DNA from 2 places in the Actinocatenispora sera genome. Region 2 is predicted to be linked to the other one. Evidence: predicted binding sites of a transcription regulator. Region 2 holds the regulator's gene; the other holds the start of a gene.
The links. The regulator HrcA, encoded in region 2, represses chaperone genes, less so after heat shock. The targets are predictions, from matches to a motif close to GGTTNGCACNCTCNNNNNGAGNGTGCNAACC.
Positions count from the first base shown of each region.

Region 1 (15,452 bases), 4.2 Mb from region 2:
CGGGTGACCCGGGTCGGATCGGGCTGCTGGCGCGGGCCGGGATCGCCGCGATCCGGGCGTACCAGCGGATCTCGCCGGGGTTGCCGACCCGGTGCCGCTACACGCCGACCTGCTCGCGCTACGGCCTGGCCGCGATCGAGCGGTACGGGCTGGTCGCCGGCGCGCGCCTCGCGGTGCTGCGGATCCACCGCTGCACCGCCGACGTGGTACCCGGCACCGCCGACCCGCTGCCGGCCTGACGCCACGGTCCGGCGCGCCGGCGCCGGCCCGGCACTCGTACTCGACAGTGCGTCCACTCGGGGCGACGGCGCCGGCCCGGCAGTCGTGGCGCCGCACCGGTCAGCGCGGATCGGTCGCCAGGATCGACATCATGATCTCGTCGACGTACTCGCCGTCCCAGCGCAGCGCGTCCCGGAACCGCCCCTCGACCTGGAACCCGACCTTCTCGTACACGTGCACGGCGCGCGGGTTGAACGGGTAGACGCCGAGCGAGACGCGGTGCAGCCCGACGGTGTCGAACGCGTGGTCCAGCAGCAGCCGGATCGCCGCACCGCCCAGCCCGCGGCCGACCCAGCGCGGCACGATCATGATGCGCAGGTTGGCCGAACGGTCCGGCGCGGAGAACTCGTTCAGCACGATCTCGCCGGCGCACTCACCGCTGGCCCGGTCGACGATGGCCAGGTCCAGCCGGTCGGCGTGCTCGTGCCGGGTGCGGTACCACTCCTCGACCGCGCGGCGCCGCAGTTCGGGTGTCGAGTCGAAGTCGCGCGGGTGGCTGCCGGTCAGGCGCTGGATCTCCGGATCCTCCATCGCCTCCAGCAACACGTCGGTGTCGGCCACGTCGATGGGCCGCAGCAGTACCCGCTCGCCGGTCAGGGTCGGCTTCTCGGCCAGGCTGATGTCGTTCACCGGCCGACGGTAACCGCTGCCCGCTCGGCCGGCCCGCGCTTTTGCGCCCTGCCCAGGGACGGCATGGCTGGCCGGCGCCACCGGCCGCGAAGCCCGGTGCTCCGACCCCCGGTTCCGCGTCGGAGTGGCGCGTCAGCGAGCGGCGATCCGGGCGGTGACCGCGTCCAGCAGGCGGGCCAGGTCGGCGGCGGCCAGCTCCAGCTCCAGGCCGCGCCGGCCGGCCGAGCAGAACACCGTCTCGTGGTCCTCGGCCGACGAGTCGATGACGGTACGCAGCCGCTTGCGCTGGCCGAGCGGGCTGATGCCGCCGCGCACGTAGCCGGTGGCGCGTTCGGCCGCGGCCGGATCGGCCATCGTCGCCTTCTTGCCGCCGGCCGCGGCGGCCAGCGCCTTGAGATCCAGCGACCCGGTGACCGGGACGACCGCCACCGTCAGTACCCCGTCCACCTCGGCGACCAGCGTCTTGAACACCCGTTCCGGCGCTACCCCGAGCGCCGCGGCCGCTTCCTCGCCGTACGACTCGGCGCGTGGATCGTGGGGATATTCGTGTACCCGGTGCGTCACCCGCTGCCGGGCGACCAGCGCGGTCGCCGGCGTACCTCTGCCTGCCACGGTGCCGCACGCTACCCGCGACGCGCGGTCGGGACGGCAGATATTCGACCGCCCCGGTTGCGCGGTCGGGCCGGCGCCGGCGGCGAGGTCCCGCGGCCGGGCTGAGGTCGGGAGGCCGACGTGCGCAGTCCGGGAGCCGAACCGATGGCCGGCTACGCGCCGCCGGGCGGGGCCGGGAGCGGGTGGGCCAGCAGCGCGGTGGGTGCGCCGGCGATCCGGGTGACCAGCACCGTCGCGGCCCCGGCACCGGACGGCTTCAGCGACCGCCGCAGCGCGTCGGGGTCGAGGGCGATGCCGCGCTTCTTGATCGTCACCACCCCGACGTCGCGGGCCCGCAGCGCCGCCCGCAGCCGCTTCACCGAGTACGGCAGCACCTCCTCGATCTCGTACCCGCGGGCGAACGGCGTGGCCACCTCGGCGTCGGTGTAGAGGTAGCCGACGCCGGGTTCGCCGATGCTGCCGCCGATCGCCTCGGCGAGTTCGGCGACCAGGTGCGCGCGCAGCACGGCGCCGTCCGGCTCGTACAGGTAGCGGCGCAGCGGGCCGACCGGCGCCTCCCGGGTGCCGTCCCCGGTGAGCTCGGCGGCCTCGACGGGGGTGCCGGCCGGCGTACCGGTCAGCACCGTCGCCCGCCGCGGTACCCCGGCGAGCGGGCCGCACCACAGGGCGGCCTCGACGACCTCGCCCCGTACCGACACCCATTCGGCCTCGACGCCGGCCGGCAGCAGCGCGTGGTCGATGCCCGGCCCGAGCTTCAGGCAGGCCGGGCCGCCGGTCAGCGACAGCAGGAACTCCCACGGCGGCGAGTACGCGGCCGGGTCGAACACCCGGCGGCCGCCCGCGCGCCGGGCCGGGTCGCAGAACACCGCACCGCCGGCGGGCAGCTCGCGATGCACCGCGGCGGCGTCGCCGACCACGACCTCGATCCGGTCGGCGAGTCCGAGGGTCTCGGCGTTGGCCGCGGCGACCGCGGCGGTACCGGGGTCCGCGTCGACCGCGGTGACCCTCAGCCCGGCGCGGGCGAACGCGATCGCGTCGGAGCCGATCCCGCAGCACAGATCCACCACCCGGTCGGTGCCGGCGGCGGCGAGTCGCCGGGCCCGGCGTGCCGCGACGGCCGGCCGGGTCGCCTGCTGGAGCCCGTCGTCGGTGAACAGCAGCCGGTCCGCGCCGGCGCCGAACTTGACCGCCGCGCGCTGTCGCAGCCGCGCCTGGCCGAGCGCGGCCGCGGCGAGTTCCGGGCTGCGGCCGCCTCGGCGCAGCCGTTCGACCGCGGCGAGCCGGTCGGTGTCCACCAGCGTCGCCGCCGCGGCCAGCGCCTCACGGCCGGCCTCCGACCGCAGCATCGTCACCTGTTCCGGGGTCACCGCGCCGATGGTGCCGCAGCCCGGCCCGGCCGCGTCGACCACCCACCCGGTCGCCCGGTATCAGCTGGTTCGATGCTCGGTGGCCTGTTCATCGACCACGCAGTCCGGCCCGGGGTAGACCAGGTTCTCGTGCCCGTCGGGGAAGCGGACCAGGTACGGCGGGTTGCCGTGCTCGCCGCGCACCTCGACGATCTCGCCGACCCGGTCGTGCTCACCGACCGTACGGCCGTGTACGTGCAGGTGTTCGCCAACTGTTGCCCGCATGCTGCTCACCTCCGTCCCTCCAGTCTGCGGCGGCGCCCGCGCGGGCGCGTAGCGTTCGGCCCGGCCGGCCGAAACATCGGCGTGGCGATTGGCACTCTCCTTGACGGAGTGCCAATGGTCGACCTAACCTTCGGTTAGCACTCTCGCGACAGGGGTGCTAACGGAGCCGCCCGACGGGCGACCTCGTTAGGGCTCCTGAGAGTGTCACCACACGAACTGGCCAGCGGTCCGGCCACCCGCGACGACGGATCCGCCGGTCACCCAAGGCATGCAGATGAGTACCCCAGGAGGGTCTTGCCGTGACCACCGCGACCAAGGTTGCGATCAAGCCGTTGGAGGACCGGATCGTGGTCCAGGCCAACGAGGCTGAGACCACGACCGCGTCGGGCATCGTGATTCCCGACACCGCCAAGGAGAAGCCGCAGGAGGGCACCGTCCTCGCCGTCGGCCCCGGCCGGATCGACGACAAGGGCAACCGTGTCCCGGTCGACGTCAAGGAAGGCGACGTCGTCATCTACTCGAAGTACGGCGGCACCGAGGTCAAGTACGCGGGCGAGGACTACCTGATCCTCTCCGCGCGTGACGTCCTCGCGATCGTCGAGAAGTGACGCTCTCGTAACCACTCGCCCCGGAGTCGACCGCGTGTCGACTCCGGGGCGGTTCCATCTTTGAACGAAAAGGACCGGGGATGCCCAAGATTCTCAGCTTCTCCGACGACGCCCGGAAAGGCCTGGAGCGCGGGGTCAACGCGCTCGCCGATGCGGTCAAGGTGACCCTCGGTCCGCGCGGGCGCAACGTCGTACTGGACAAGAAGTTCGGCGCGCCGACGATCACCAAGGACGGCGTCACCGTCGCCAAGGAGATCGAGCTCACCGACCCGTACGAGAACCTCGGCGCGCAGCTCGCCAAGGAGGTCGCCACCAAGACCAACGACGTGGCCGGCGACGGAACCACCACGGCGACGGTGCTGGCCCAGGCGATGGTCCGGGAGGGCCTGCGCAACGTGGCCGCCGGCGCCAACCCGACCGCGCTGAAGCGCGGCATCGACGCGGCCGTCGCGGCGATCTCCGACGAGCTGGTCGCCAAGGCCACCGAGGTGGACACGCAGGAGCGCATCGCGCACGTCGCGACGGTCTCCGCGCAGGATGCCACCATCGGTGAGCTGATCGCCGAGGCGATGGAGCGGGTCGGCCGGGAGGGCGTCATCACCGTCGAGGACGGTTCGACGCTCACCACCGAGCTGGAGATCACCGAGGGGATGCAGTTCGACAAGGGCTACCTCTCGCCGCACTTCGTCACCGACCCGGAGGCCGGTGAGGCGGTGCTGGAGGACGCGCACATCCTCATCACCACCGAGAAGATCTCCTCGGTCGAGGACCTGCTGCCGATCCTGGAGAAGGTCCTGGAGACCAGCAAGCCGCTGCTGATCATCGCCGAGGACGTGGACGGCCAGGCGCTGTCGACGCTCGCGGTCAACTCGATCCGCAAGACGCTCAAGGCGTGCGCGGTGAAGGCGCCCGGCTTCGGCGACCGCCGCAAGGCGATGCTGCAGGACCTGGCGATCCTGACCGGCGCCGAGGTCATCTCGTCCGAGCTGGGCTACAAGCTCGACTCGGTCGGCCTGGAGGTGCTCGGCAGCGCGCACCGCGTCGTCGTCACCAAGGAGACCACCACGGTCGTCGACGGTGCCGGCAGCGACGCCGCGGTCGCCGACCGGGTCGCCCAGATCAAGCGCGAGATCGACGAGTCCGACTCCGACTGGGACCGGGAGAAGCTCAACGAGCGGCTCGCGAAGCTCTCCGGCGGCGTGGCGGTCATCAAGGTGGGCGCCGCGACCGAGGTCGAGATGAAGGAGAAGAAGCACCGCATCGAGGACGCCATCTCGGCGACCAAGGCGGCCGTCGAGGAGGGCACCGTGCCCGGTGGCGGCGCCACCCTGGTGCAGGTGGCCGGCAAGCTCGACGGCGGGCTCGGCCTGTCCGGCGACGAGGCGACCGGCGTCAAGCTGGTCCGCACCTCGCTGGTCGCGCCGCTGCGCTGGATCGCCGAGAACGCCGGCCGGGACGGTTACGTCGCGGTCGAGCGGGTCCGCGAGGCGGAGTTCGGGACCGGTCTCAACGCCGCCACCGGCGAGTACGTCGAGCTGGCCAAGGCCGGCATCATCGACCCGGTGAAGGTGACCCGCAACGCGGTCGCCAACGCGGCGAGCATCGCGAGCCTGCTGCTCACCACCGAGAGCCTGGTTGCCGACAAGCCGGAGGAGGAGCCGGCCGCCGGTGGCCACGGCCACGGCCACGGCCACCAGCACGGCCCCGGCTTCTAGGCCAGGCACGACGAAGCGGGCCGCCCAGACTGGGCGGCCCGCTTCGTCGTCGCTTGCTAGGCGGAGACGAGTTCCGGCTGGTCCGCGCCGGACAGGCGGGCGTCGAGGCGGCGCAGGTCGACCCGGCGCCGCCGGCGGTCGGCCAGGTCCTCCCAGCCGTCGTCGATCAGCCGCTGCCGCTCCGACTCGCTGAGCCCACCCCACACGCCGTACGGCTCGTGCACCGCCAGCGCGTGCGCGGCGCACTGGGCCCGTACCGGGCAGGTCCCGCAGACCGCCTTGGCGGCCCGCTCGCGGCGGGTCCGGGACGGCCCGCGTTCGCCGTCCGGATGGAAGAACATCGCGCTGTCCAACCCGCGGCAGTTGCCTGCGAGCTGCCAGTCCCACCGGTCGGTGTTGGTACCGGGTAGGCGACGAATGTCTGCCATCGGTCCTCCCTGCGCGGCGGCGGCCGCGTCGGTCGTTCAGTGCGGCGGACGCCGCGTCGGTCGTTCGGTCCCTCGGTCGTTCGGTGCGGGTGGTGCTCCGGTTTCGTGTCGTGCGGCCATCGCCGCGGGTGGCGCCGGGACCCGCGTCACGTGGCCGGATCGGCGAGGATGGGCGCATGCCTGCCTCGACCGAGCCGATGCCGGGTGCCCGGCGCTCGCCTTCGCCGTACCCTCGGCCGTCGGGCGGCAAACTGCCGGCCGGCGGGTCGGTGGACCGGGCCGAACGGGCGCTCTGGTTCGGCCGGCCGGCACGGGCGTTGTCGCTGCTGGCTGCGGTACCGGCGACTCCGCGGTCGGCGTGGCTGCGGGGCGTGGCGCTGATCGCGCTCGGCCGGTACGGTGCGGCCGACGACACCCTGCTGCCCACCGCGCTCGGCCGGTACGGTGCCGGCGACGGGGCGCTGCTGCCCACCGCGCCGGGAGCACGGCCGGTGCTGCGGTCCGGGAGCGGGCGGCGGTATGTCTCGCTGGCGCTGTCCGCGCTCGGCAGCTCGGCGCGCCAGCGCGGCCGGTACGACCGCGCTGCGGAGCTGGATGCCGCGGCGCTGGAGGCGGCCGGTACCGACGTCGAGGCGCGGGCCGACGCGCTCGTCGGGCTGACCGCGGACGCGATCGGTGCGGGTACCCGGGCGATGGCGGAACGCCGGCTGGCGGCGCTGCGCGAGGTGGCCGACCCGGGCTGGCGCACCGCCGTACGTTGCGGTTGGGTTGCGGCCGAATTTTCCCTCCTTTCTGATCTGCCGGAAACCGCGGCAGCCGCGGCGTACCGGGCGGTACGGTGCGCCGAAATGGCGCAGGCGCCGCGCCATCTTGCGAAGTCTCTGCTCTTTTATGGCGTTTCGGTGCGGGAAGTTGCCCGTAGACAAGCGGTCGCACCCCTATTCCGGTCCGCGGCAGTGATACTGAGAAGAGCGGAGCGGCTCGCGGCGGCGGTCGAGGCGTTCCCGGTGTGGGGAGTGGCGTGCCGGCTGCGACAGGAGACCTTGAAGGAGGTCGCCGTGACGGGGGAAGCTGTGGCGCAGAACACGTACACCACAATCGCGTCATGAGCCCGAGTCACCGGGGTCTCTCTGTCTGGGAGAGAGGAGAAGCACGTGCGCTCGGTGCTCGTCTGTGTACGAACGCCCGTGGCGGCGCAACGCATCGCTGCCTGGGCTGCGCATCTCGGCGTCGCTGCCGCGGTGCGGACGGCGCTGTCCGGTGAGGAGGCGCTGGCCCGGATGGGCGAGCGTCCGGCGGACGTCGTCCTGATCGATGTCGGAATGACCCGGCCTGACCCGGTGCAGTTCACCCGCCGGGTTCTCAGCCGCGGTCCACACACCGCACTCGTGCTCGTCGGCGCCGACGACCCGCGGGCCGCGGCGGCCGCGGTCGCCGCCGGCGCCCGCGGCGTGATCCGCGCCGGCGAACACGGGGAAGACCTGGTCAGCGCGCTGGCTCAGGGCATCCTGCTGGCATGCCCGAACGGCCGGCAGAATCCGGTCGGTACGCCGACACTGGGTCGCCCGGCGCAGTCGCCGGGCCCCCGGCGGGGCGTGCTCACCGAACGTGAGCTGCAGGTACTGCGGGGAATGAGCGAGGGGAAGAGCAACGCCGAGATCGGCCGCGAGCTGTTCGTCTCGGAGGACACGGTGAAGACGCACGCCCGTCGACTGTTCCGCAAACTCGGTGCGCGCGACCGTGCGCACGCCGTGGCGTCCGCGTTCCGCTCCGGCCTGGTCAGCTGAGAGGGCGGGTGGTGGAATCCCGCGCGATTCCACACCGCGCCCGATGCCGGGTGGCCCGCGTGGGTGGTCCGGATCGGCCGGCCCGTGCCGGCCGGGTCCGGTCGCCCGACCTGCACCAATGGGCACCGTCAGGGGCCCACGGGTGCCCTGATTGGCCAAGACCTCTATGCGAAGATCGCCGCAAACACGCTACCGTTCGGCGGAAGGTTCGTAACGGGAGAGTGCGAGCGGGCGATGACATCACCGGAGGCGGGGCTCACCGAGCTCGCCGTACGCGCCGGCGGCGGCGACCGCGCTGCGGTCGAGGAGCTGTTGACGCGGATCCGGCCGATCGTTGTCCGTTACTGCCGTGCTCGACTCGGTCGGACCGGCCGCGGCGCGTACACGACGGCTGACGACGTGGCGCAGGAGGTGTGTATCGCCGTGCTGGGTGCACTGCCCCGGTACCGGGCGGGCGGATCGCCGTTCACCGCGTTCGTCTTCGGCATCGCCGCGCACAAGGTCGCCGATGCCCACCGCGGCGCCGCCCGGGACCGGTCCGAGCCGGTCGCGACGCTGCCCGAGCAGGTGGACCTGAACGCCGGGCCCGAGGCGCGGGCGATCGCGCTGGATGCGGCCGGCCGGATGCGCGGCCTGCTGGAGCGGCTGACGCCGCAGCACCGCGAGGTCGTCGTGCTCCGGGTCGGCGTCGGCCTGACCGCCGAGGAGACCGGCAACGCCCTGGGCATGACCGCCGGCGCGGTCCGGGTCGCCCAGCACCGCGCGCTGAACCGGCTGCGGGCCCTCGCCGCCGAGCTGTACGACGAGGTCGGAGTATGAGCGATCGAATCATGAGGCGGGGCGTGTTCGTGCCTCGTGCCCGGTCGGAGCGAAGCGGAGACCGGCCATGAGTACCCGGTCCGATCCGCCCGCCGAGACGGGCGAGACCACCCCGTCCGAGGACGCGGTGGCGCGCGACGACCGCGTCCTCGACGCCCTGCTCGGGCTGGCCGACGACGACATCCGGTACGACGATCCCGCGCTGCAGCTGCTCGCGGCGTGGCGGGAGGACATCCTCACCGACGAGAGCGGCGCGACGGATGCCCCGTCGGGCCGGCCGCCGCAGCTGCCCCGGATCCGGCGTGGTGGACCCACCGGGCCGGCACCGGACCGGTCCCGGCCGCGCCGGGCCGCGCGGGCGCGTCGCCGGTCGGGTCGGCTGGTGCTGGCCACCGGGTTCGCGGTGCTGGCCGCGGGCGGGTTCGCCGGGGTGGCGATGGCCGCCGGTGGTGCCGCACCGGACAGTCCGCTGTTCCCGGTGACGAAGGTGATCTATCCGGACCGGGCGGCGGTCGCCGAGCACCGCTCGGCCGCGGCCGCCGACGTGGACGATGCCCGCAAGGCGGCGAAGGAAGGCCGCGACGACGACGCCCGGCGCTACCTCGCCGACGCCGACAAGCACGTCCGGCACCTGCCCGACGATGCGGCCCGAACGCTGCGCCGCAAGGCCGACGAGGTCCGCCGCGGGCTGAGCCCGTCCCCGGACGGTGCCGGCGGGCCGGGGCCGACGCCCAGTCTGATGCCCAGCCCCGAGCAGCCGTCCCCGCAGGCCAGCGACACCGGGTCGGCGGAGCCGTCGCCCTCCGACTCGTCCGCGGGCGCCGGGAACACGACGCCCGGCGGGGAGGACTCGGCGAGTCCCGAAGCCTCCACGAAGGCGGAGTCGTCGAACGAGGGCAAGCCGGGCCACGGCAAGGGCCCGCACCGGGACGACGACGGGAAGTGAGCCGTCGGCCCGGCGTGCGCCGGGTCAGCCGTGGTCGGTGGCCTGGGCCCCGTCGACGTAACCCCGCGCGTACTCCCAGGAGACGTAGTGGTCCGGGTCGGGCTGGTAGGCCGGCTCGTGCAACCGTGGGTGGCCGTGCTCGAGCACGTGGTGCAGGCTGCTGCGCAGCAGTTCCCAGGCGACGTAGTGGGCCGCATGGCAGTCGTCGCAGTCGAACACCACGCCGCGGATCCCGGTCGGCTCCAGGAACCGCTGGAACTCGTCCAGCTCGGCCAGCTCGGCGGTGACCTCGTCGCGCTCGTCGTCGGCCAGCGGCCGCCCGGGCACGCCGCCGAACAACCCGGCGGCCGGATCGGTCGGGTCGTTCGCGAAGGGGTCGAGCGGCTCGTCACGCACGAACCCACGGTATCGCCTGGGTACGCTCGTTCGCCGCCCGTGCGCCGCCGGGTGATCCCGACAACCAGGCAGGTTCCACGCCGGTACGGGCGTCCCGCAGTGCCGTGGACCGCACCCGGGAGCAGCCCGCGTGGCTGGCAAGTTGCCGGGCGTAGGATCGGAACACGCGGCCGGTGGCAGCGCTTGACGCCCGGCGTGCCGACGGTTCCCGCGTGCCGGAAGACGACCAGGCCCGGCCACCGGGGTCAACCAAGATCGGATCAACATGGCTGCCACGCATCCCGTCGACCATTCCCAGGACCTGCCGCTCGGCGCCGCCGCCCGGCTACCGCTCGGCCTCACCTTCGACGACGTGCTGCTGCAGCCCGTCGAGTCGGACGTCGATCCGGCCGAGATCACCCCGGCAACCCGGCTGACCAAGGACATCGAGCTGGCCATGCCGCTGGTGTCCTCGGCGATGGACACGGTCACCGAGGCGCGGATGGCGATCGCGATGGCACGGCTGGGCGGCATCGGCGTGCTGCACCGCAACCTGTCCATCGACGACCAGGCGAGCCAGGTCGACCTGGTGAAGCGGTCCGAGGCCGGCATGATCACCCATCCGGTGACCTGCTCGCCGGACGACACCCTTGCCGAGGTCGACGCGCTGTGCGCCCGGTACCGGATCTCCGGAGTCCCGGTGGTGGGGCCGGACGGCGTGCTGCTCGGCATCGTGACCAACCGCGACATGCGGTTCGTGGCCGACAAGCAGACCAAGGTCGGCGCGGTGATGACGCCGCAGCCGCTGGTGACCGCGCCGGTCGGGGTGGCCCGCGCGGACGCCTTCGCGCTGCTGCAGCAGCACAAGGTGGAGAAGCTGCCGCTGGTGGACGACGACGGCCGGCTGCGCGGTCTGATCACCGTGAAGGACTTCACCAAGTCCGAGCAGTACCCGGACGCGACGAAGGACCCGGCCGGCCGGCTGCGGGTGGCGGCGGCCGTCGGCATCGGCGACGAGTCGTACAAGCGGGCCCGCACGCTGGTGGACGCCGGGGTCGACGTGGTCGTGGTGGACATGGCGCACGGCCACAGCCGGGCCGTGATGGAGATGGTGTCCCGGATCAAGGCGGACACCGGGGTGCAGGTCATCGGCGGCAACGTGGTCACGTACGAGGGGGCCAAGGCGCTGGCGGAGGCCGGTGTCGACGCGGTCAAGGTCGGCGTCGGGCCCGGCTCGATCTGTACCACCCGGGTGGTCGCCGGGGTGGGGGTGCCGCAGATCACCGCGATCATGGACACGGTCGCCGCGTGCAAGCCGCTCGGCGTGCCGGTGATCGCCGACGGCGGGATGCAGTTCTCCGGTGACATCGCGAAGGCGGTCGTGGCCGGCGCGGACAGCGTGATGCTCGGCTCGCTGCTGGCCGGCTGCGAGGAGAGCCCCGGCGAGCTGATCATCATCAACGGCAAGCAGTTCAAGTCGTACCGGGGGATGGGGTCGCTCGGCGCGATGCAGACCCGCGGTGCCGGCAAGTCGTTCTCCAAGGACCGGTACTTCCAGGGTGAGGTGTCCACTGACGAGCAGCTGATCCCGGAGGGCATCGAGGGCCAGGTGCCCTACCGCGGGCCGCTGCGCGGTGTGGCCCACCAGCTGGTGGGCGGGCTGCGGCAGGCGATGCTCTACTCCGGCGCGCAGACGCTGCCGTCGCTGCAGCAGCGCGGCCGGCTGATCCGGATCACCGCGGCCGGTCTGAAGGAGAGCCACCCGCACGACATCCTGATGACCGCCGAGGCGCCGAACTACCACACCCGCTGAGCCGCCGACCGGTTCCGCGTACCGATCGGGTGGTCCCGTCGACGCACGTGCCGGTCACCGTGACCGGTACAGTGCCGTTTCGGGTGTGAGTTCCGGACAGCGCGGCGATCCGGGCTCCGGATGGCGGGAGGGGTCCATCGTGCGGGACATGGTCGAGATCGGAATGGGCAAGGCGGCGCGCCGCGGGTTCCACCTCGACGAGGTGGCGCTCGTGCCGACCCGCCGCACCCGGGACGTGGACGACGTGTCGACCAGCTGGCAGCTCGACGCGTACCGGTTCGACATCCCGTGCGTGGGGCACCCGTCGGACGCCACGATGAGCCCGGAGTCGGTGGTGGCGCTGGGCCGGGCCGGTGGCCTCGGGGTGCTGAACGCCGAGGGGTTGTGGACCCGGTACGAGGACCCGATCCCGGTGCTGCACGAGCTGAGCCAGCTGGACGAGGAGGCGGCCGCCACCCGGCGGCTGCAGCAGCTGTACGCGGCGCCGATCCGGCCGGAGCTGATCGGCGAGCGGGTCAAGCAGATCCGCGACGCCGGCGGCACCGTGGCGGTGCGGGTATCGCCGCAGCACACGCTGCAGCTGGCCCCGGTGATCCTGGACGCCGGCATCGACATCCTGGTCATCCAGGGCACGATCGTGTCCGCCGAGCACGTCTCGAGCACCGACGAGCCGTTGAACCTCAAGGAGTTCATCGCCGACCTCGACCTGCCGGTGGTGGCCGGCGGCATCACGAACTACCAGACGGCGCTGCACCTGATGCGTACCGGCGCGGCCGGCGTGATCGTCGGCGTCGGCGCGGACGACTTCTCCACCACCGACACGGTCCTCGGCATCCGGGTGCCGATGGCGACGGCGATCTCCGACGCGGCCGCGGCGCGGCGCGACTACCTGGACGAGACCGGCGGCCGGTACGTGCACCTGATCGCCGACGGCGGCCTGTCCACCTCCGGTGACATCGCGAAGGCGCTCGGCTGCGGAGCGGACGCGGTGATGCTGGGCGAGCCGCTGACGATGGCCACCGACGCGCCGGCCGGCGGCGCCTGGTGGCACTCCGCGGCGAGCCACCCGAAGCTGCCGCGCGGCATGTTCAGCCCGGCCGGCGAGCAGCTCGGCAGCCTGGAGGAGATCCTGTACGGGCCGTCCGACGACCCGGAGGGCGCGATGAACCTGTTCGGCGGGCTGCGCCGGGCGATGGCCAAGTGCGGTTACTCCGATCTCAAGGAGTTCCAGCGCGTCAACCTCATCCTCGACCGCTGACCGTCGAGCCGACTCGGACCGTCGAGCGGTCTGGTTGATCTGGGCCGGTGAGCGGGCTGGCCGGCTCGGACCGCTGAGCGGTCGGTTCGGAGCGGCTTCTCACCGGCGCCCGGGGCGGTCGCGCAGCGCGTCGGCGAGGCGGTGGATGCCGTCGTCGATCTGCTCGGCGGGCACGGTGCCGAAGCCGAGGGCCAGGCCCTGTTGCCGGTTTTCGTTGGTGCAGAAGCGATCCAGCGGGTCGACCGCGACGCCCTGACGGGCCGCGGCGGCGAGCCGGGCGCCGAGGTCGGGATCGGGTTCGGTCAGCCGGGCGGCCACGTGCAGGCCGGCGGCGGACGGAACCACGGACAGCCGGTCGCCGAACCGGCGGTCCAGGGCGGCGAGCAGTGCCTCGCGGCGCGCCGAGTACGTGCGCTGGGCGCGGCGGACGTGCCGGGCCAGCAGCCCCTCGTCGATGAACCGCGCCATCGCACCCTGGATGACCGGGTCGCCGTACCAGTCGGCCACCCGGCGGGCCGCGTGCAGCGCCGGGATCAGCGACGCCGGCGCGACCAGGAACCCGAGCCGCAGCATCGGCGCCATCGTCTTGGCGAACGATCCGACGTACACGACCCGGCCGGCGGTGTCCAAGCTCTGCAACGGATCCAGCGGCCGGGCGCCGTACCGGAACTCGCTGTCGTAGTCGTCCTCGACGATCACCGCGCCGTGCCGGCCGGCCCAGTCGAGCAGCGCGTGCCGGCGGGCCGGCGACATCGCCACCCCCAGCGGGAACTGGTGCGACGGTGTCACGTACACCAGCCGGGCGTCGTCCGGCAGCGCGGTCACGTCGATGCCCTCGCCGTCCACCGGAACGCCGGTGAGCCGGGCACCGAGCGCCCGCAGCGCCTGGCGGGCCGGCAGGTATCCGGGGTCCTCGACGGCGACCCGGTCGCCCGGTTCGACCAGTACCCGGCCGAGCAGGTCGATGGCCTGCTGGGCGCCCTGGGTGACGACGACGTCGTCGGCGCCGGCCCGGACCGACCGGGACAGCGCCAGGTGCCGGGCGATCGCGGCGCGCAGCGCGGGCAGCCCGGCCGACTCCGCGTACGGCGGTCGGCGCAGCGTGGTGGCGCGCAGCTCGGCGGCGACCAGCCGGCGCCAGGTGGCGAGCGGGAACAGGTCGGGGTCCGGCACCCCGACCCGGAAGTCGTACGCGGCCGGGGACGCGTCCGGTGCCGGTTCGGCGGCGAGCTGCCGCCAGATCGCCCGCGGCCGGACCCCCTGCCGGGGCGCGGTCGGCGCATCGGCCGGCGCGGTCGACACCGGGCGCACGAACGTACCGGCGCCGACCCGGCCGGTCAGGAATCCCTCGGCGATGAGCCGCTCGTATGCGGCGGTGACGGTGGTGCGGGACACCGCGAGCGTGTCGGCCAGCTCGCGGCTCGGCGGCAGCCGGGAGCCGGACCGCAGCCGGCCGTCCACGATCGCGTCCCGCAGCTGCCGGTAGATCCGGGTGGTCCGGTCGCCGCGGCCGGCCAGGCTGATGTGCACGTCGACCACGAGCAGCAGCCTACCCATTGGTCCAGTCGAGATCACAGATCTTGGCCTGTCGGTGCGCCAATGTCGCACCGTAGCGTGGCGGCCATGAGCCGGTTGACCTCGGTACAGGGCGCCGCCGTGACCATCGGCGCCGTTCTCGGCACCGGCGTGATCACGCTGCCCGCACTCGCCATCCGTACCGCCGGGCCGGCGTCGCTGCTGGCCTGGCTGGCGCTGATCGTGCTGTCGGTACCGCTCGCGGCGTCGTTCGCGGCGCTCGGTGCCCGGTACCCCGACGCCGGCGGCGTGTCGACCTACGTCCGGCGCGCGTTCGGCCGGCGGGCCGCAACGGTCGTCGGCTGGTGCTTCTACCTGGCGGTGATGACCGGCGCGCCGGCCGCCGCGATGTTCGGCGCCGGGTACGTGTCGGCCGCGCTCGGCGGCGGCCGTACCACCACGATCGTGGTGTCCGGGCTGATGATCCTGGCGGTCGCCGCCGCGAACGCGTTCGGGGTGTCACTGTCCGGCCGCATCCAGGTCGGCCTGGCCGGGCTGCTGGTGGCGCTGCTGCTGGTCGCCACGATCGCCGCCGCGCCGCACGCGCACCTGACCAACCTGCATCCGTTCGCGCCGCACGGCGGCCTCGCGGTGGTGTCCGCGGCGACGCTGCTGGTCTGGGGGTTCGCCGGCTGGGAGGCGGTCACCGCGCTGGCCGCGGACTTCCGCCGGCCGGCCCGCGACCTGCCCCGCGCCACCGCCGCCGCCCTGATCGTGATCGGGGTGCTCTACCTGGCGATCGCGGCGGCCAGCGTGCTCGTGCTCGGCGCCGCCGCCGGGCACGCCCAGGCGCCGCTGGCCGACCTGCTCGCGATCGCGTTCGGCGGCGGGGTGCGGATCTTCGCCGCGGTCGCCGCCGTGCTGCTCACGCTGGGCGCGATGAACGCGTACTTCTCCGGTGCGGCGAAGCTCGGCGCGGCGCTCGGCCGGGACGGCGCGCTGCCCGGCTGGTTCGCGCACGGCAGCCAGGCCGGCG
Region 1 covers NZ_AP023354.1:2,250,864-2,266,315, forward strand. Annotated here, with positions in the region: gene yidD (membrane protein insertion efficiency factor YidD) at 1-239, shown strand, start outside; gene Asera_RS10880 (GNAT family N-acetyltransferase) at 340-909, opposite strand; gene ybaK (Cys-tRNA(Pro) deacylase) at 1,042-1,521, opposite strand; gene Asera_RS10890 (class I SAM-dependent methyltransferase) at 1,674-2,867, opposite strand; gene Asera_RS10895 (DUF1918 domain-containing protein) at 2,949-3,152, opposite strand; gene groES (co-chaperone GroES) at 3,452-3,760, shown strand; gene groL (chaperonin GroEL) at 3,841-5,475, shown strand; gene Asera_RS10910 (WhiB family transcriptional regulator) at 5,532-5,903, opposite strand; gene Asera_RS10915 (hypothetical protein) at 6,080-7,012, shown strand; gene Asera_RS10920 (response regulator transcription factor) at 7,058-7,690, shown strand; gene shbA (RNA polymerase sigma factor ShbA) at 7,925-8,509, shown strand; gene Asera_RS10930 (hypothetical protein) at 8,577-9,455, shown strand; gene Asera_RS10935 (DUF5319 family protein) at 9,480-9,851, opposite strand; gene guaB (IMP dehydrogenase) at 10,117-11,643, shown strand; gene Asera_RS10945 (GuaB3 family IMP dehydrogenase-related protein) at 11,783-12,901, shown strand; gene pdxR (MocR-like pyridoxine biosynthesis transcription factor PdxR) at 13,001-14,458, opposite strand; gene Asera_RS10955 (APC family permease) at 14,525-15,452, shown strand, end outside.
Region 1: a site for HrcA is predicted at 3,239-3,269, ahead of groES (co-chaperone GroES). Genes of this name have one in related genera too.

Region 2 (15,452 bases):
GGTGCCCGTCGCGCCAGCGGAACACGTACTCGAAGCCCTCGCCCCACCAGTGGCCGAGCAGGCCGGCCCACTCGTCCGGCACCGGGGTACCGATGCGCCACGGCTGGATGTCGGCCGGGTCGCGCTCGACCGCGGCGTCCAGCAGCGTGGTGGACAGCCCGAGCGCGCGGTCGCCGTTGCCGGCGGACAGCAGTACGGCGGCGGCGAACGCGCCGGGCACGTCGTCGTCGGTGCCGGACACCCGGCCGTACGTCTCGGCGAGGAAGCCGGGCATGGCGCCGCCGTGGCCGACATCGGTACCGCGGTCGCGGCCGGGCCGGACGATCAGGCCGAGGCCCCAGCCGGCGGTCCAGACCTGCTCGTCGCGCAGCACGGTCGGGTGCCGCATCTCGACCAGGGTGTCGGCGCTGAGCACCTTGCCGTCCGGGTCGATCGCGGTCGGGTCGGCGAGGAACGCGCCCCACCGGGCCAGCTGCGCCGCGGTACCCCACAGTTGCGCGGCGGGCGCGACACCGCCGAGGTCGGTGCGCGGTTCCGGGCGGGCGTGGTCGGACCAGGCGTCGACCAGGTAGCCGGTGGCGGCGTTGGGGCCGGGCTGCAGGGTCAGCGGCAGGTCGAGCGGGGTCAGGATGCGGTCGGCGAGCACCTCGGCCCAGCTGCCGCCGCGCTTGGCCGCGGCGAGGTGGCCGAGCAGCGCGAACGCCAGGTTGGAGTAGTGGAACCGGCGGCCGGGCGGCAGGATCCGTTCGGCCTGTTCCAGCCCGGCGAGCGTCTCGGCCAGGCTGGGGACGGCGAGGGTGTCCCAGATGTCGCCGTACGGCTCGCGTTGCAGGCCGGCGGTGTGGCTGAGCAGCCGGCGGATGGTCAGGTCGCCGTGTGCCGGGACGGACAGGTGTGCCGATACCGGGTCGTCGAGGTCGAGCAGGCCGTCGTCGCGGCACTGCAGTACCAGTACCGCGGTGAAGGTCTTGGTGATCGAGCCGATCCGGAACTGGGTGTCCGCGTCGAGCGTGGCGCCGCCGCCCGCCTCGCCCACCTCGAAAGTCCACAGTGGACGGTCGGCGCGGTGCAGCGCGACCTGTACCGCGGGCACCCGCGCGGTGCGCTGGGCGCGCCGCACCGTCCGCTCGTAGTACCGGGCCACCTCGGCCGGCGTCGCCCGCTGATCGGTTGCGCTCACGCTGTTGCTCCATCTCGACAAGGGGTCCGGCACGACCGGCAGCACCGCCCGTACCCGTGGTGCTCGGGGCCGACCGCGCGGCCCGGTCGTCCTGCGGCGGCCGGTGCCCGCTAGCCGGGCGGCCAGGTCATGGTGCGGCCGCCGAGGACGTGGCAGTGCACGTGCGGCACGGTCTGGTTGGCGTCCGGCCCGGTGTTGAACACCAGCCGGTAGCCGGACTCGGCCACGCCGGCCGCCTGCGCCACCCGGTGCGCGGTCGCGACGATCTCACCCACCAGCGTGGGGTCGGCCGCGGCGGCCGCGGCGGCGTCCGGATGGTGGTCTCGGGTGATCACCAGGACGTGCGTCGGCGCCTGCGGCTCGATGTCGGCGAACGCCAGCGTGCGCCCGGCATCGTCCACGACCTTCGCCGGGATCTCCCCCGCCACGATCTTGCAGAACAGGCAGTCGGTCACGCCTGCATCCTAGGCCGCGGCCGGCGCCGGGTCCCGCACCAGGTCAGCGGGTCCGGTGCCAGGGCACCGGGCGCCACGTCGCCGGGCCCAGGGGTCAGTGCCAGCGGCCGGTGGCGGCGGAGAGAACGGCCAGGGCGGCGACGCCGGCGGTGGAGGTACGCAGCACCTCGGGGCCGAGGCGGACCGGGGTGGCACCGGCGGTTTCGAAGGCGGTGAGTTCCTCCGGGGCGACGCCGCCCTCCGGCCCGACCACCAGCAGTACGGTGCCGGTCGACGGCACCGGAGCGGTGGCGAGCGGCGTGTCCGCGTCCTCGTGCAGCACGTACGCCGAGGCCCCGGCGAGGCGCGCGGCGAGCGCCGCGGTACCGACGGGGTCGGCGACGGTGGGCAGGAACGCGCGGCGGGACTGCTTGGCCGCCTCCCGGGCGGTGATCCGCCAGCGGGCCAGCGAGCGCGCACCGCGGTCACCCTGCCAGCGCACCACCGACCGGGCCGCCTGCCAGGGCACGATCTCGTCCACGCCGACCTCGGTCATCGTCTGGACGGCGAGCTCGCCCCGGTCGCCCTTGGCGAGCGCCTGCGCCACGACCAGCCGCGGTTCGCGGGCCGGTAGCCGCCGGTAGCGGGTGACCTCGACATCGAGGACACCCCTGGCGACGGCGGTCACGACGCAGTCGGCGACCGTGCCGGCGCCGTCCCCGAGCAGCAGCGTCTCGCCGGCCCGCAGCCGTACCACGTCGGCGGCGTGGTGGCCCTCGGCACCGTCCAGCCGGTACCGGCCGGATTCGGGCACCGCCGGCACGAGGAACAGTGCGTCGGTCACCGCAGCCGCCGGCGGCGCACCGCGCGGATCGAACTCGACGCGGCCGCGCCGACCCGCGTGGGGATCGGGTTCGGCACGGCGGTCAGGCGTGCCCGTTGAACGCGTCGCGCATCCGGGAGAAGAAACCGCCGCCGGGCCGGGCCGGCTCGATGGTCTCCTCGCCGCGCAGCTTGGACAGCTCCTTGAGCAGCTTCTCCTGCTCGGCGTCGAGCCGGGTCGGCGTCTTGACGTCCAGGTGGACGAACAGGTCGCCGCGGCCGCCGCCGCGCAGCCGGGGTACGCCCTTGTTCTTGATCTTGATGGTGGCGCCGGGCTGAGTGCCGGGCTTGACCTCGACGTTCTCCTCGCCGTCCAGCGACTTGAGCGTCATCTGGGTGCCCAGCGCCGCCGCGGTCATCGGCAGCACGACGCGGCAGTGCAGGTCCTCGCCCTTGCGGCTGAACACGTCGTGGGCGCGCTCGTGGATCTCCACGTACAGGTCACCGGGCGGGCCGCCGCCGGGGCCGACCTCGCCCTGGCCGGCGAGCCGGATGCGCATCCCGTCCTCGATCCCGGCCGGGATCTTGACCGTGACGGTGCGGCGGGTCTGCACCCGGCCGTCGCCGCCGCAGGTGGGGCACGGGTTCGGAATGACGGTGCCGAAGCCCTGGCAGTTGCCGCACGGACGGGTGGTCATCACCTGGCCGAGGAAGGTGCGCTGCACGCTCTGCACCTCACCGGAGCCGCCGCACATGTCGCAGGTGGCCGGGTGGGTGCCGGGTGCGGTGCCCTCACCGTGACAGGTCTCGCAGACCGCGGCGGTGTCCACGGTCAGCGGCGCCTCGATGCCGAACGCGGTCTCCTCCAGATCCAGGTCGAGCCGGATCAGCGCGTCGGAGCCGGGCCGGGTACGCGGCCGGGGGCCGCGGCTCGCACCGCCGGCGGCACCGCCGAAGAACGCGTCCATGATGTCCTGGAAGCCGACGAACGGTCCGCCCGGACCGCCAGGGCCGGGCCCCCCACCGCCGGGGGCGAGGGGGTCGGCGCCCATGTCGACCATCTGCCGCTTCTGCGGGTCGGACAGCACCTCGTAGGCGGCGTTGATCTCCTTGAACCGGTCCTGCGCGTCCGGCTCGGAGTTGATGTCCGGGTGGTACTGGCGCGCAAGCTTCCGGTACGCCCGCTTGATCTCGTCCGGCGTGGCCTCGCGGCCCACGCCGAGGATCGCGTAGTAGTCCTTGGCCACTGCGGTGTCCTGTGTCCTTCGTGTCGTAACGGTAGGCCGGCCCGGTGGGGTTCCGGCGGCCCGGTTTCGCGCCAGCGGTTCGCCGACTAATTCTGCGCCAGCAGTTCGCCGACGTAGCGTGCCACGGCGCGCACGGCCGCGATCGTGCCGGGGTAGTCCATCCTGGTCGGGCCGAGCACGCCGAGGCCGCCGACGACGACGGCGCCCGGGCCGTAGCCGGTGCTGACCACCGAGGTCGTGCGCAGCCCCTCGAACTCGTTCTCGTCGCCGATGCGGATGCGCAGCGTGGTCGGCGATTCCACCTCGCCGATCAGCTTGAGCAGCACGACCTCCTCCTCCAGCGCCTCCAGCACGCCGCCGAACGAGCCGGGGAAGTCCAGCGCGGTGCCGCGGGCGAGGTTGGCGGTGCCGGCGAGCGAGATGCGCTCCTCCCGGCGCTCGATCAGCGTGTCCAGCAGCACGTTGGACAGGGTGGCCATCGCCGACCGCATCGGCTGCGGCGTCTCGTCCACCAGCGTCTCGATCAGCACCGGGCTGTCGGAGAGCAGGCAGCCGGCCAGCTTGTCGTTGATCTTGGAGCGGAGGTCGAGCACGTCTTCCTCGTCGAGCGGGACGGGCATGTCGACCAGCCGCTGCTCGACCCGGCCGGTGTTGGTGATCATCACGAGCATCAACCGGGTCGGGGTGAGCATCACCAGCTCCAGGTGCCGCACCGTGCTGCGGGCCAGGCTCGGGTACTGCACGACCGCGACCTGCCGGGTCAGCTGGGCGAGCAGCCGCACCGTGCGGTGCACGATGTCGTCCAGGTCGACCGCACCGGACAGCAGCCGCTGGATCGCCCGCCGCTCGGCCGGCGACAGCGGCTTGACCGTCGACAGCCGGTCGACGAACAGCCGGTATCCCTTGTCGGTGGGCACCCGGCCGGCGCTGGTGTGCGGCTGGTGGATGTAGCCCTCGTCCTCCAGCGCCGCCATGTCGTTACGCACCGTAGCGGAGGAGACGCGGAGCTGGTGGCGCTCGACGAGGCTCTTGCTGCCGACCGGTTCCTGGGTGGCGATGTAGTCCTCGACGATCGCGCGCAGAACCTCCAACTTGCGCTCATCGAGACTCACACCGACCACCTCCTTCGCACCCGGCCACGTCACACTGGCACTCCTGACCACTGAGTGCCAGTCTACGACCCCGACCGCCCGACCCGCTCGTTACCGATCTTGGCGTCGCCTTCCCGCCCGGTGCGATACCACCCCACCGGGCAGTTGCGTACCGTGTTCGCATGACCGGACCGTCTCCCGCCCCGCCCGGCTACGACAGCACCGAAGAGCGCAACTGGGCGGTCCTGACCCACGCCCTCGCCGCCGTCGGCATCTTCTTCGGCGGCCTGCTGGGTTGGGTGGCACCCCTGGTCACGCTGCTCAGCAAGGGCGACACATCGCCGAAACTGCGCGCGCACGCCGTCTCCGCCCTCAACTTCAACCTCACCTGGGCGATCATCGATCTGGTCGCGGTGATCCTCGCCGGGTGCGCCGGATTCGTCCACCTGTGGCCGCTGCCCTGGCTGCTGCGGCTTATCCCGGTGGTGCCGTTCGTGTTCAACATCATCGCCCTGGTCAAGGCCAACAACGGCGAGTGCTACCGCCACCCCCTCTCCTACCCGCTGGTCAAGTAGGCCGCGCCTGTCTGCCCGCCCGGCGAGCGAGACCGGCGGCACGACGCCGGTCGTACCCGGACCGGTGACGCGCCGCCGGCCTGACGCGCGATGCCGCGGGCGACGGGTCCGGCCGGCGAGCGTCAGTCGGGGAGGAGGTCGCGGACCACGGCGTCGGCGAGGAGGCGGCCGTCGAGGGTGAGTACGGCGCGGCCGGCGGCGAGGTCGGCGGTGGCGAGCAGGCCGTCGGCGGCCGCGCGGTGCGCGGCGGCAACCGCCGGCTCGGGCAGTACGGACAGGTCCAGGCCGGTGCGCAGCCGGGTGGCGAGCAGCACGTCCTCGGTGTGCCGTTCGGCGGCGGTGAGGATCTCCCGGCCCGCGCCCGGGGAGAGCCCGGCGGCCAGCCGCTGCGCGTACCGGCTGGGGTGCTTGACGTTCCACCAGCGGACCCCGCCGACGTGGCTGTGCGCGCCGGGGCCGAGGCCCCACCAGTCGCCGCCGGTCCAGTACAGCAGGTTGTGCCGGCAGCGGGCCGCGTCGTCGGCCGCCCAGTTCGACACCTCGTACCAGGTCAGCCCGGCGGCGGTGAGCCGCTTCTCGGCGGCGAGGTAGCGGTCGGCGGCCACGTCGTCGGACGGGGTCGGCAGCTCGCCGCGGGCGATCCGGGCGGCGAGCCGGGTGCCGTCCTCGACGATGAGCGAGTACGCCGAGACGTGGTCGACGACGCCGTCGGCGACCGCGGCCAGCACCGCGTCGAGGCTGTCGGCCCAGTCCTGCGCGGTCTCCCCCGGCGTGCCGTAGATCAGGTCCATGTTGACGTGGTCGAACCCGGCCGCGGCCGCCTCGCGGGCGGCGGCCACCGCACGGCCCGGCGTGTGCCGGCGGTCCAGGACGGCGAGGACGTGCTCGGCCGCCGACTGCATGCCCAGCGAGATGCGGGTGAACCCGGCCCGGCGCAGCGCGGCGAGCGACGCCGGCGTCACCGACTCGGGGTTGGCCTCGGTCGTCACCTCGGCATCCGGCGCCAGCCCGAACGTCGCGTCGATGCCGGCGAGGATGCGGGCCAGCGCGTCGGGCGGCAGCAGGGTCGGGGTGCCGCCGCCGAAGAACACCGTCCGCACCGGCGTCGGGTCGGCGCCGAGCACGCGGCGGGCCTGGGCGAGCTCCGCCAGTACCAGGTCGGGGTAGTCGTCCCGGCTCGCGCCGGGCAGCTGGTCGGCGGTGTAGGTGTTGAAGTCGCAGTAGCCGCACCGGCTGGCGCAGAACGGCACGTGCACGTAGATGCCGAACGGGCGCTCCCGCCGCCCGGCGAGGGCGGAGTCGGGCAGCGCGCCGTCGTCGGGCATCGGTTCTGCGTCCGGGAGAGCTGCGGCCATCCCACTAGTCTGACGCGGTGACCGATGACACCCGACCGCTGGTGCGGTACGCGGTGGCCGACGGTGTGGCCACCCTCACCCTGGACAGCGACCACAACCGCAACGCGTTGTCTCGCCGGCTGATCCGCGAGCTGCTCGACGCCGTCGACCGCGCCCTGGCCGAAGACGCGGTACGGGTGCTGCTGCTCGACCACGTGGGCCGGGTGTTCTGCGCCGGCGCCGACCTGGCCGAGACCGCCGCCGCCCGCGAGGCCGGCGAGGTACCCGCCGGGGACATGCCGGCGCTGCTCGCCGCGCTGTGGGACGCGCCGAAGCCGGTGGTCGCGCGGGTCGGCGGGGCGGCCCGCGCCGGCGGGCTGGGGCTGATCGCGGCCTGCGACCTGGTCGTCGCCGCGCGCGATGCCACGTTCGCGTTCACCGAGGTACGGCTCGGGGTGATCCCGGCGGTGATCTCGGCGCCGGTGCTGCGCCGGCTGCCGTCCCGGGCCGCGGCCGAGCTGTACCTGACCGGCGACACGTTCGACGGCAGCCGGGCCGCGACACTGGGCCTGGTCACCGCCGCGGTGCCGGCCGACGAGCTGGACGCCACCGTCGAGCGGTACGTGTCGTCGCTGGTGCGCGGCGCGCCGGGGGCGCTGGCCGGGGCGAAGGCGCTGCTGCACGGCGGGCCGCCGATCCGGCCCGAACTCGACGCGCTGGCGGAGCTGTCGGGCAGCTACTTCCTCTCCGCCGAGGGGCGCGAGGGCGTCGCCGCGTACCGGGAGAAGCGGGCGCCCCGCTGGGTGCCGCCCGGCCGCGACTAGGCGCCGCGGGGCCGGCGGGCGGCGGGACGCCGCGGGCACATTCGTTCGGCGCCACGTGTCCGGATTCACGCGGGGCAACGGCTGCCCTGCTCGGCGCGGTTTTCGGTACGCCGACGATAGGGTCCGGCTCCTAGCATCGGAGCACCCGAGTGCCCTCCGGTCTTCGGTACCGGCTCGGTGACCGAGGGCACCCGGCACAATGGACACGGGCGGCGACGAGCACCGTCGCCCGCGGCTCGCGGGGTCGACCCCGCTCGGCTCGAAGGAGACGCTGTGCGAGGTCGGGTGGTGCAAGGGCGAGCCGTGCTCGCCGGCGCCGTCGCGGTCGCGACCGGTCTGGCGATCGCCGCGTGCAGCGGCAAGACGTACCATCCGCCGCTGCTGTCGACCTGCCAGGTGCACACCAGCGACGGGAAGTTCGAGCTGAACCCGGACCAGACCGCCAACGCCGCGACCATCTCCGCGGTCGGGGTGCGCCGCCGGCTGCCCGACCGGGCGGTCGTGGTGGCGCTCGCCACCGCGCTGCAGGAGTCCAAGCTGACCAACCTGGAGAGTGGCGACCGCGACTCGGTCGGTCTGTTCCAGCAGCGGCCGAGCCAGGGCTGGGGCGAGCCGAAGCAGCTCCAGGACCCGCGGTACGCGGCGGGTGCCTTCTACGACCACCTGGTCACGGTGCCCGGCTGGCAGGACATGTCGGTGACCGAGGCGGCGCAGGCGGTGCAGCGCTCCGCCGCTCCCGACGAGTACCAGAAGTGGGCGCCGGAGGCCGAGACGGTGGCGAACGCGCTGGTCGGCTCGGCCGGGGGCGCGCTGTCCTGCAGCCTGCACGACGGACCGGCCAAGCGCGGCGCCGCCGCCCGCGACGCGGTGGTCGCCGCGATGCGGCTGGACTGGGGCAACTCGCTGATCACCCGCAACTCCGGGGCTACCGGGCTGACCGTGCCGACCGACGGGCAGCGCTCCGGCTGGCAGTTCGCGCACTGGCTGGTGGCGTACGCGTCGCAGACCGGCATCGAGCAGGTGCAGTACGGCTCGAAGCGGTGGACGGTCGACTCCGGCGAGTGGAAGTCGGTCGGCGCCGCGCAGGCGGCGTCCGACACGCCACCCCCGGTCCAGGTCGAGGTGTACGGCCCGAAGAAGAAGAACTGACCCCGGGCATCGGTGCCCACCGAAGCCGAAAGCGAGACGATGACCTCTCCTGCCGTGGTGGATCACGAGCTCGTCGAGGCGGCGACGCGGGTCGCCGCGACCCGTTGCCGGGGCGACAACCACACGGTGGCCGCTGCGGCGCGGGCCCGGGACGGGCGGATCGTCACCGCGGCCAACGCGTACCACTTCACGGGCGGGCCGTGCGCCGAGCTGGTCGTGATCGGCTCGGCGGCCGCGCAGGGTGCGTACGAGCTGGAGTCGATCGTGGCGGTGGGTGACCGGGGCCGCGGCGTCATCCCGCCGTGCGGCCGGTGCCGGCAGGTGCTGCTCGACTACTTCCCCGAGATCACGGTCGTCGTCGGCCACGGCGAGCAGGTGCGCGGCGTCCCGATCGTCGACCTGCTGCCGGAGACCTACGTCTGGGCCGATCACCAGCTCGACGCCGACTGAACCGGCCGGCGTGACGGCTCAGCGCTCGCCGACCGCGAGGCCGTGCATCAGGTAGTCGAGCAGGCGGGCCGTGAGCGCGGCCGGGTCGGCGGAGTTCTCGCTGGCCCAGGCGATGCCGGTGGCGGCGGCGAGCAGATCCTCGATGGTCGCGTCGGTTCGTACGGTCCCGGCCCGCTGGGCCGCGCGCAGCAGATCCCCGCCCGCCGTCCGCATCGCGTCGCAGCTGTCGTGCAGCCGGGAGTCGTGGTCGCGCAGCGCGGTGCGGACCGATTCGGGCAGCCCCCGGTAGGTACCGGCGCCGGCCGCGACCCGGCTGAGCCAGCGCAGCAGCGCGGCGCGCTGATCCTCCTCGGCGGCGAGATCGGCGGCGTCCTGGCGCAGGGTGTCGAACCGGTCGGACAGCAGCGCCTCCAGCAGCGCCTCGCGGGTCGGGAAGTGCCGGTACAGGGTGCCGATGCCGACACCGGCACGGCGGGCGACCTCGCGCAGCGACGTCGCGGTGCCGTACTCGGCGAAGGACTCGCGCGCGACGGCGAGCAACTGGTCGCGGTTGCGGCGGGCGTCCGCGCGCTGAGTGTCGGTCATGCCGGGCAGCCTCCCACATGGACAAGAGGAGCACCGCTCCGTATTATCTGGAGCGATGCTCCATTCGGAGCACTGCTCCACTTTATCGTAGGGGGAAACCATGTCCGACAACCTCGTCCTGGTCACCGGCGCGACCGGCAAGCAGGGCGGCGCGACCGCCCGGCACCTGCTCGCCGCCGGCTGGCGGGTCCGCGCCCTGGTCCGGGACACCGACAGCCCGGCGGCGGCCCGGCTGGCCGCCGCCGGCGCCGAACTCGTCGCCGGCGACATGACCGACCGAGACAGCCTCGACCGCGCCGCGGCCGGTGCGTACGGCGTCTTCAGCGCGCAGCCCGCCGTCCCCGAGCCGCGGCACGACCCGCTGGAGGTACGGATGGGCCGCAACGTCGCCGACGCCGCGGTCGCCGCCGGCGCCGAGCACCTGGTGTACACCTCGGTCGGCGGCGCCGACCGCGCGACCGGCATCGACCACTGGGAAACCAAGTGGCAGATCGAGCAGTACATCCGGAGCCTCGACCTGCCCTACACGATGCTGCGGCCGGTGATGTTCATGGAGAACCACGCGAGCCACGGACCGTACGGCGCGTTTGGCGAGACGCCGCTGATCCGGATGATCACCCCGGACGGCAGGGTGCAGATCATCGCCGTCGACGACATCGGCGCGTTCGCCGCGCTCGCGTTCACCCGACCCGACGAGTACCGCGGGGTCGAGCTGGAGATCGCCGGCGACGAGGTGACCGGCGCCCAGATCGCCGCTGGGATCGAGGCGGCGGTCGGGCACCCGATCGACATCACGCCGCTGGCGCTGCCGGAGCAGGCGCGCACCGACGGGAGCTCGTTCGCCGGCTGGCAGGCCGACATCCCGGCGCTTCGCCGCCGGTACCCGGGACTGACGACCTTCGACACCTGGCTGGACCGCACCGGCGCCGACCTGCTCCGCGCCGCTGCGGCACACGCCGCCGCCTAGGATCTGTTTCGGAGCCCCCGCCCGCACGCGGGATTCCGAAACAGACCCTGGCCGGCACCGGCACCCGCCGCCACGCCACCGCAGGTCGGCACCAGGGACCGCCCGCGGCGCGGTCGAGGTCGGCGGGTGCCGGTCGTCCGGCGCGGGTGGCGCGGAAGGACAGCACGGTGGGCACCTCGCCGCCGGACTCCCGGAAACGCCGCACCCGCAGACCCGCGTGTCGTCGGGGCCGAGGATCTCGCGCCCGTACCGGTCGGCGATCCTGTCGTACGCGGCGGGCGTTAGGTCCCCGCGCGCACCCAGGTCACTGCACGGACAGGTGCACGTGGTTGGTGTGCTCGACCGACGGCGCGCCGGTCGGGTCGTAGTGCTGCCAGCCCACCCCGGGCATCCAGATCTGCCGGTACCAGATGACGTACAGCACCGCGAGCCGGCCGGAGTTCGCGATGAACCAGGCGGCCAGGTTGTCGCCGTAGGTCTTCGCCTCACCGGTCGCCGCGTCGCCGAAGCCATCCGGGGTCACCGAGAAGTCGCAGGCCCGACCGCGTGGATGTTCGCCGCCGTCCTCGTTGGAGCGGTAGCAGGCCGTGTAGCGGGTGTAGCCGGCCTTGCGCGCCTCCTGGTACGCGTGCAGCAACCGCGGCGTGATGCATCCGTCGGTGGTCGGGTCGTCCACCGAGCACGACTCGGGCGGCCAGCTGCCGTCCGGGTTGCGCGGCGCCGGCTCGGCCGAGGCGGACTGGCCGCCGTACCCGTTGGACGAGCCGGAACTGATCTTGTCGACCGCCTTCTGCGCCGCGTCCCGGCTCTTCTTCAGCTCGGCGACCTGCTTGCGCTGTTTGGCCGCGGTCTCGGCGAGCTCCTGCTGCTGCTCCTTCTGGTCCCGCCGCGCGGCGACCAGCGCATCGATCTTGCGGGTGTCCTGCCGGCCCAGATAGGTCAGCGTGTCGGCCATGGCGAGCAGATCGGTACTGGACTGCTGGTCCAGGGCGAGCGTCAGTAGGCTGGTCGGGCCCTGCCGATAGCGCACCGCGGCGATCTTGCCGACCTCGTCGGACAGCGTGTCGACCGTGTGGTTGGTGGCCGCGATCTTCTTCGTCAGCTGCTTCTGCTTCTTCTTGGTGGCGTCCAGCTTCGCCTTGGCGTTGTTGTACTTGCGTGCCGCCGAGTCGAGCTTCTTGTACACCGAGGCGCTGCCGCCCTCGTCCGGGTCGGCCGCCACCGGACCCGGCGCCACCAGCACCGCACCGAGCATCGCGAGCACCGCCACCAGCACCGGCCACCACGCCCGCGTTGCGCGCGCGCCGTCGCGCCGTACCGTCACCTGCCACACCCCCACCCGACCACCGCGGTCCGAACAGGCACCACAGGCTACCGGCAGGTGAGCCAGCGGCAAAAACCACTCACTGAACGTATTCGGTTCGACACGATCCAGTGGTCGACACATCCACAGTGGAGGGTCCCGGTCCGTCCACTGTGGATCATGACGGCGCCGGCGCGGCAATCGCCCGAACCGGTACGGTGCCGACAGATCGGGCCGTCAGGCCGCCGTGTACGTCAGGTGCACCACACCGCTGTCGTACGACTCGCAGCCGGCCAGCGCCAGCCGCTCCGGCCCGCCCGCCGCCGGAAAAAGGCGCTGCCCGCTACCCAGCGCGAGCGGGAAGACGAACAGATGCAGCTCGTCGACGAGCCGGTCGGCCAGCATCGCGCGCACCAGCCGACCGGAGCCGCTGACGTAGATCCCGCCGTCCACCCGGTCCTTGAGCCGCTGGATCGTCGCCGGCTCGTACGGCCCGAGCACCGTCGAGTGGCGCCACTCCGCGTCGGTCATCGTGCCCGACACCACGTACTTCGGGGTGTCGTTGAAGAACGGTGCACCCGGGTCGTCCTCCGCAGTCCGGGACGACCAGGCCGGCGCGAACCCCTCGTACGTGGTACGGCCGAGCAGGATCGCCTCGCAGCCGGCCATCATCGCGCCGATCGCGTCGCCCATCTTCGGATCGAACGGGTAGTCCATCGTCCAGGTCGGCTCGGAGATGATGCCGTCGATCGTGATGAACTCGTGTACCCCGATGGTCCCCATCGTCGTCCTCCCAGCGGTGATCGTCGTACCGGTACCTGTGTCGACGGCGCCCGCCCGCAGAACTCATCGATGCCGCCGCCCGCGGCTCGGCGGAGGGCACCGGGCGCGTCGGGACGCGTGCCCCGCAGCGAGGATCAGACCACCAGCCGCGCCGGCCCCGCCATCCGAAGTGGACAGTCGACCGGTGCGCGTGCGGCCTCTTCGCGCGCCTTCGACTGCTCCGGCCCCGCCGCTCGGCGCGGCACCTACTTCTTCGGCTGCTCCGGACCGTCCGAGGTGGACAGCGCGGCGATGAAGGCCTCCTGGGGAACCTCGACCCGGCCCACCATCTTCATCCGCTTCTTGCCCTCCTTCTGCTTCTCCAGCAGCTTGCGCTTGCGGGTGATGTCACCGCCGTAGCACTTGGCGAGCACGTCCTTGCGCATGGCGCGGATGTTCTCCCGAGCGATGATCTTGGTACCGATCGCCGCCTGGATCGGCACCTCGAACTGCTGCCGCGGGATCAGCTTGCGCAGCTTGGTGGTCAACTGCACGCCGTACGAGTACGCCTTGTCCTTGTGCACGATCGCGCTGAACGCGTCGACCGGCTCGGAGTTGAGCAGGATGTCGACCTTCACCAGGTCGGCGGACTGCTCACCGGACGGCTCGTAGTCCAGGGACGCGTAGCCGCGGGTGCGCGACTTGAGCTGATCGAAGAAGTCGAAGATGATCTCCGCCAGCGGCAGCGTGTAGCGCAGCTCGACCCGGTCGGCGGACAGGTAGTCCATGCCCAGCAGCTTGCCGCGCCGGTTCTGGCAGATCTCCATCACCGCGCCGACGAACTCGTTCGGCGTCAGCACCGTGGCGCGCACCACCGGCTCGTAGACCGCGGCGACCTTGCCCGTCGGGTACTCGCTCGGGTTGGTGACGATGTGCTCGGTGTTGTCCTCCAGCTCGACCCGGTAGACCACGTTGGGCGCGGTGGAGATCAGGTCGAGGTTGAACTCGCGTTCCAGCCGCTCCCGGATGATCTCCAGATGCAGCAGGCCGAGGAAGCCGCAGCGGAAACCGAACCCGAGCGCCGCCGAGGTCTCCGGCTCGTACGCGAGGGCGGCGTCGTTGAGCTTCAACTTGTCCAGCGCGTCGCGCAGCGCAGGATAGTCCGAGCCGTCGATCGGATAGAGCCCCGAGTAGACCATCGGTTTCGGATCGGAGTAGCCGCCGAGCGGTTCGGCCGCGGGCCGGCCCAGCGCGGTGACGGTGTCGCCGACCTTCGACTGCCGCACGTCCTTGACGCCGGTGATCAGGTAGCCGACCTCGCCGACACCCAACGCCGGCGACTTGGTCGGCTCCGGCGAGATCACGCCGAGCTCCAGCAGCTCGTGGGTGGCGCCGGTGGACATCATCGTCAGCCGGTCACGCGCCTCGATCCGGCCGTCGACCATCCGGACGTAGGTGACGACGCCGCGGTAGATGTCGTACACCGAGTCGAAGATCAACGCGCGCGGTGGCGCGGCCGGGTCACCGGTCGGCGGGGTGAACTGGCGGACGATCTCGTCCAGCAGTTCCGCCACGCCCTCGCCGGTCTTGCCGGACACCCGCAGGCAGTCCGCCGGGTCGCCGCCGATCAGGTGCGCCAGCTCCTCGGCGTACTTGTCCGGTTGCGCCGCGGGCAGATCGATCTTGTTCAGCACCGGAATGATGTGCAGATCGTTCTCCAGCGCCAGGTACAGGTTGGCGAGCGTCTGCGCCTCGATCCCCTGCGCGGCGTCGACCAGCAGCACCGCACCCTCGCAGGCGGCCAGGCTGCGCGAGACCTCGTAGGTGAAGTCGACGTGCCCGGGCGTGTCGATCATGTTCAGCACGTACGGCTCGCCGGCCAGCTCGCCCTCGCGCACCGTCCACGGCATCCGGACGGCCTGGGACTTGATCGTGATGCCGCGCTCGCGCTCGATGTCCATCCGGTCGAGGTACTGCGCCCGCATCTGGCGCGCGTCGACCACTCCGGTCAGTTGCAGCATCCGGTCGGCCAGGGTGGATTTGCCGTGGTCGATGTGCGCGATGATGCAGAAGTTGCGGATCCGCTGCGGATCCGTGACACCGGGATCGAGCTGGTGTGGCACGCGGAGTCCGTTCTGTTCGAGGCACGTCGTGGGTCTCGGGCACGCCGTGGCCGGTCTGCGGTACCGGCGCCGTCGGGGCTGGCGTGCCGGCGCCGTCCATGCTCCCACGAACGCCGGAGGGCACACCGGGCAGCGGCGCCGTGCCGGCCCGACGGTACGGTGCCGGCCCGGCGATGGCGCACCGACCGAGCGGTACGTTCCTGATTCGGGTGAATGCGCGGTCAATGCCGCATTCGTCGGACAAGCGGTCGCTCACGTCGGTGTCCCCCATCACGGTACCCACCGGGCCGGACCATGGCCGCTGTGGCAGCAGACGGTGCGGCTGGTAGCCTGATGCTTCGTGTGTGCCGCCGCGTCGTGGACGCGCGTGCACTTTCTGCCGGCAGGCAGACCCCGATCCGTACCGACCAAGACTGAAGGCTGTCGCGTGGCGAACATCAAGTCCCAGATCAAGCGCAACCGGCAGAACGAGAAGCGCCGCCAGCGCAACAAGGCGGTCAAGTCGTCGCTCAAGACGGCGATTCGCTCGTTCCATGAGGCGGCCAGCGCCGGCGACTCGGCGAAGGCCGAGACCGCGCTGCGCGACGCGTCGCGCAAGCTGGACAA
Region 2 covers NZ_AP023354.1:6,411,643-6,427,094, forward strand. Annotated here, with positions in the region: gene Asera_RS30165 (serine hydrolase domain-containing protein) at 1-1,180, opposite strand, end outside; gene Asera_RS30170 (histidine triad nucleotide-binding protein) at 1,291-1,635, opposite strand; gene Asera_RS30175 (16S rRNA (uracil(1498)-N(3))-methyltransferase) at 1,730-2,458, opposite strand; gene dnaJ (molecular chaperone DnaJ) at 2,541-3,683, opposite strand; gene hrcA (heat-inducible transcriptional repressor HrcA) at 3,770-4,795, opposite strand; gene Asera_RS30190 (DUF4870 domain-containing protein) at 4,957-5,349, shown strand; gene hemW (radical SAM family heme chaperone HemW) at 5,472-6,704, opposite strand; gene Asera_RS30200 (enoyl-CoA hydratase-related protein) at 6,722-7,507, shown strand; gene Asera_RS30205 (hypothetical protein) at 7,781-8,656, shown strand; gene Asera_RS30210 (cytidine deaminase family protein) at 8,714-9,106, shown strand; gene Asera_RS30215 (TetR/AcrR family transcriptional regulator) at 9,125-9,691, opposite strand; gene Asera_RS30220 (NmrA/HSCARG family protein) at 9,792-10,658, shown strand; gene Asera_RS30225 (coiled-coil domain-containing protein) at 10,963-11,997, opposite strand; gene Asera_RS30230 (dihydrofolate reductase family protein) at 12,199-12,744, opposite strand; gene lepA (translation elongation factor 4) at 12,990-14,846, opposite strand; gene rpsT (30S ribosomal protein S20) at 15,274-15,452, shown strand, end outside.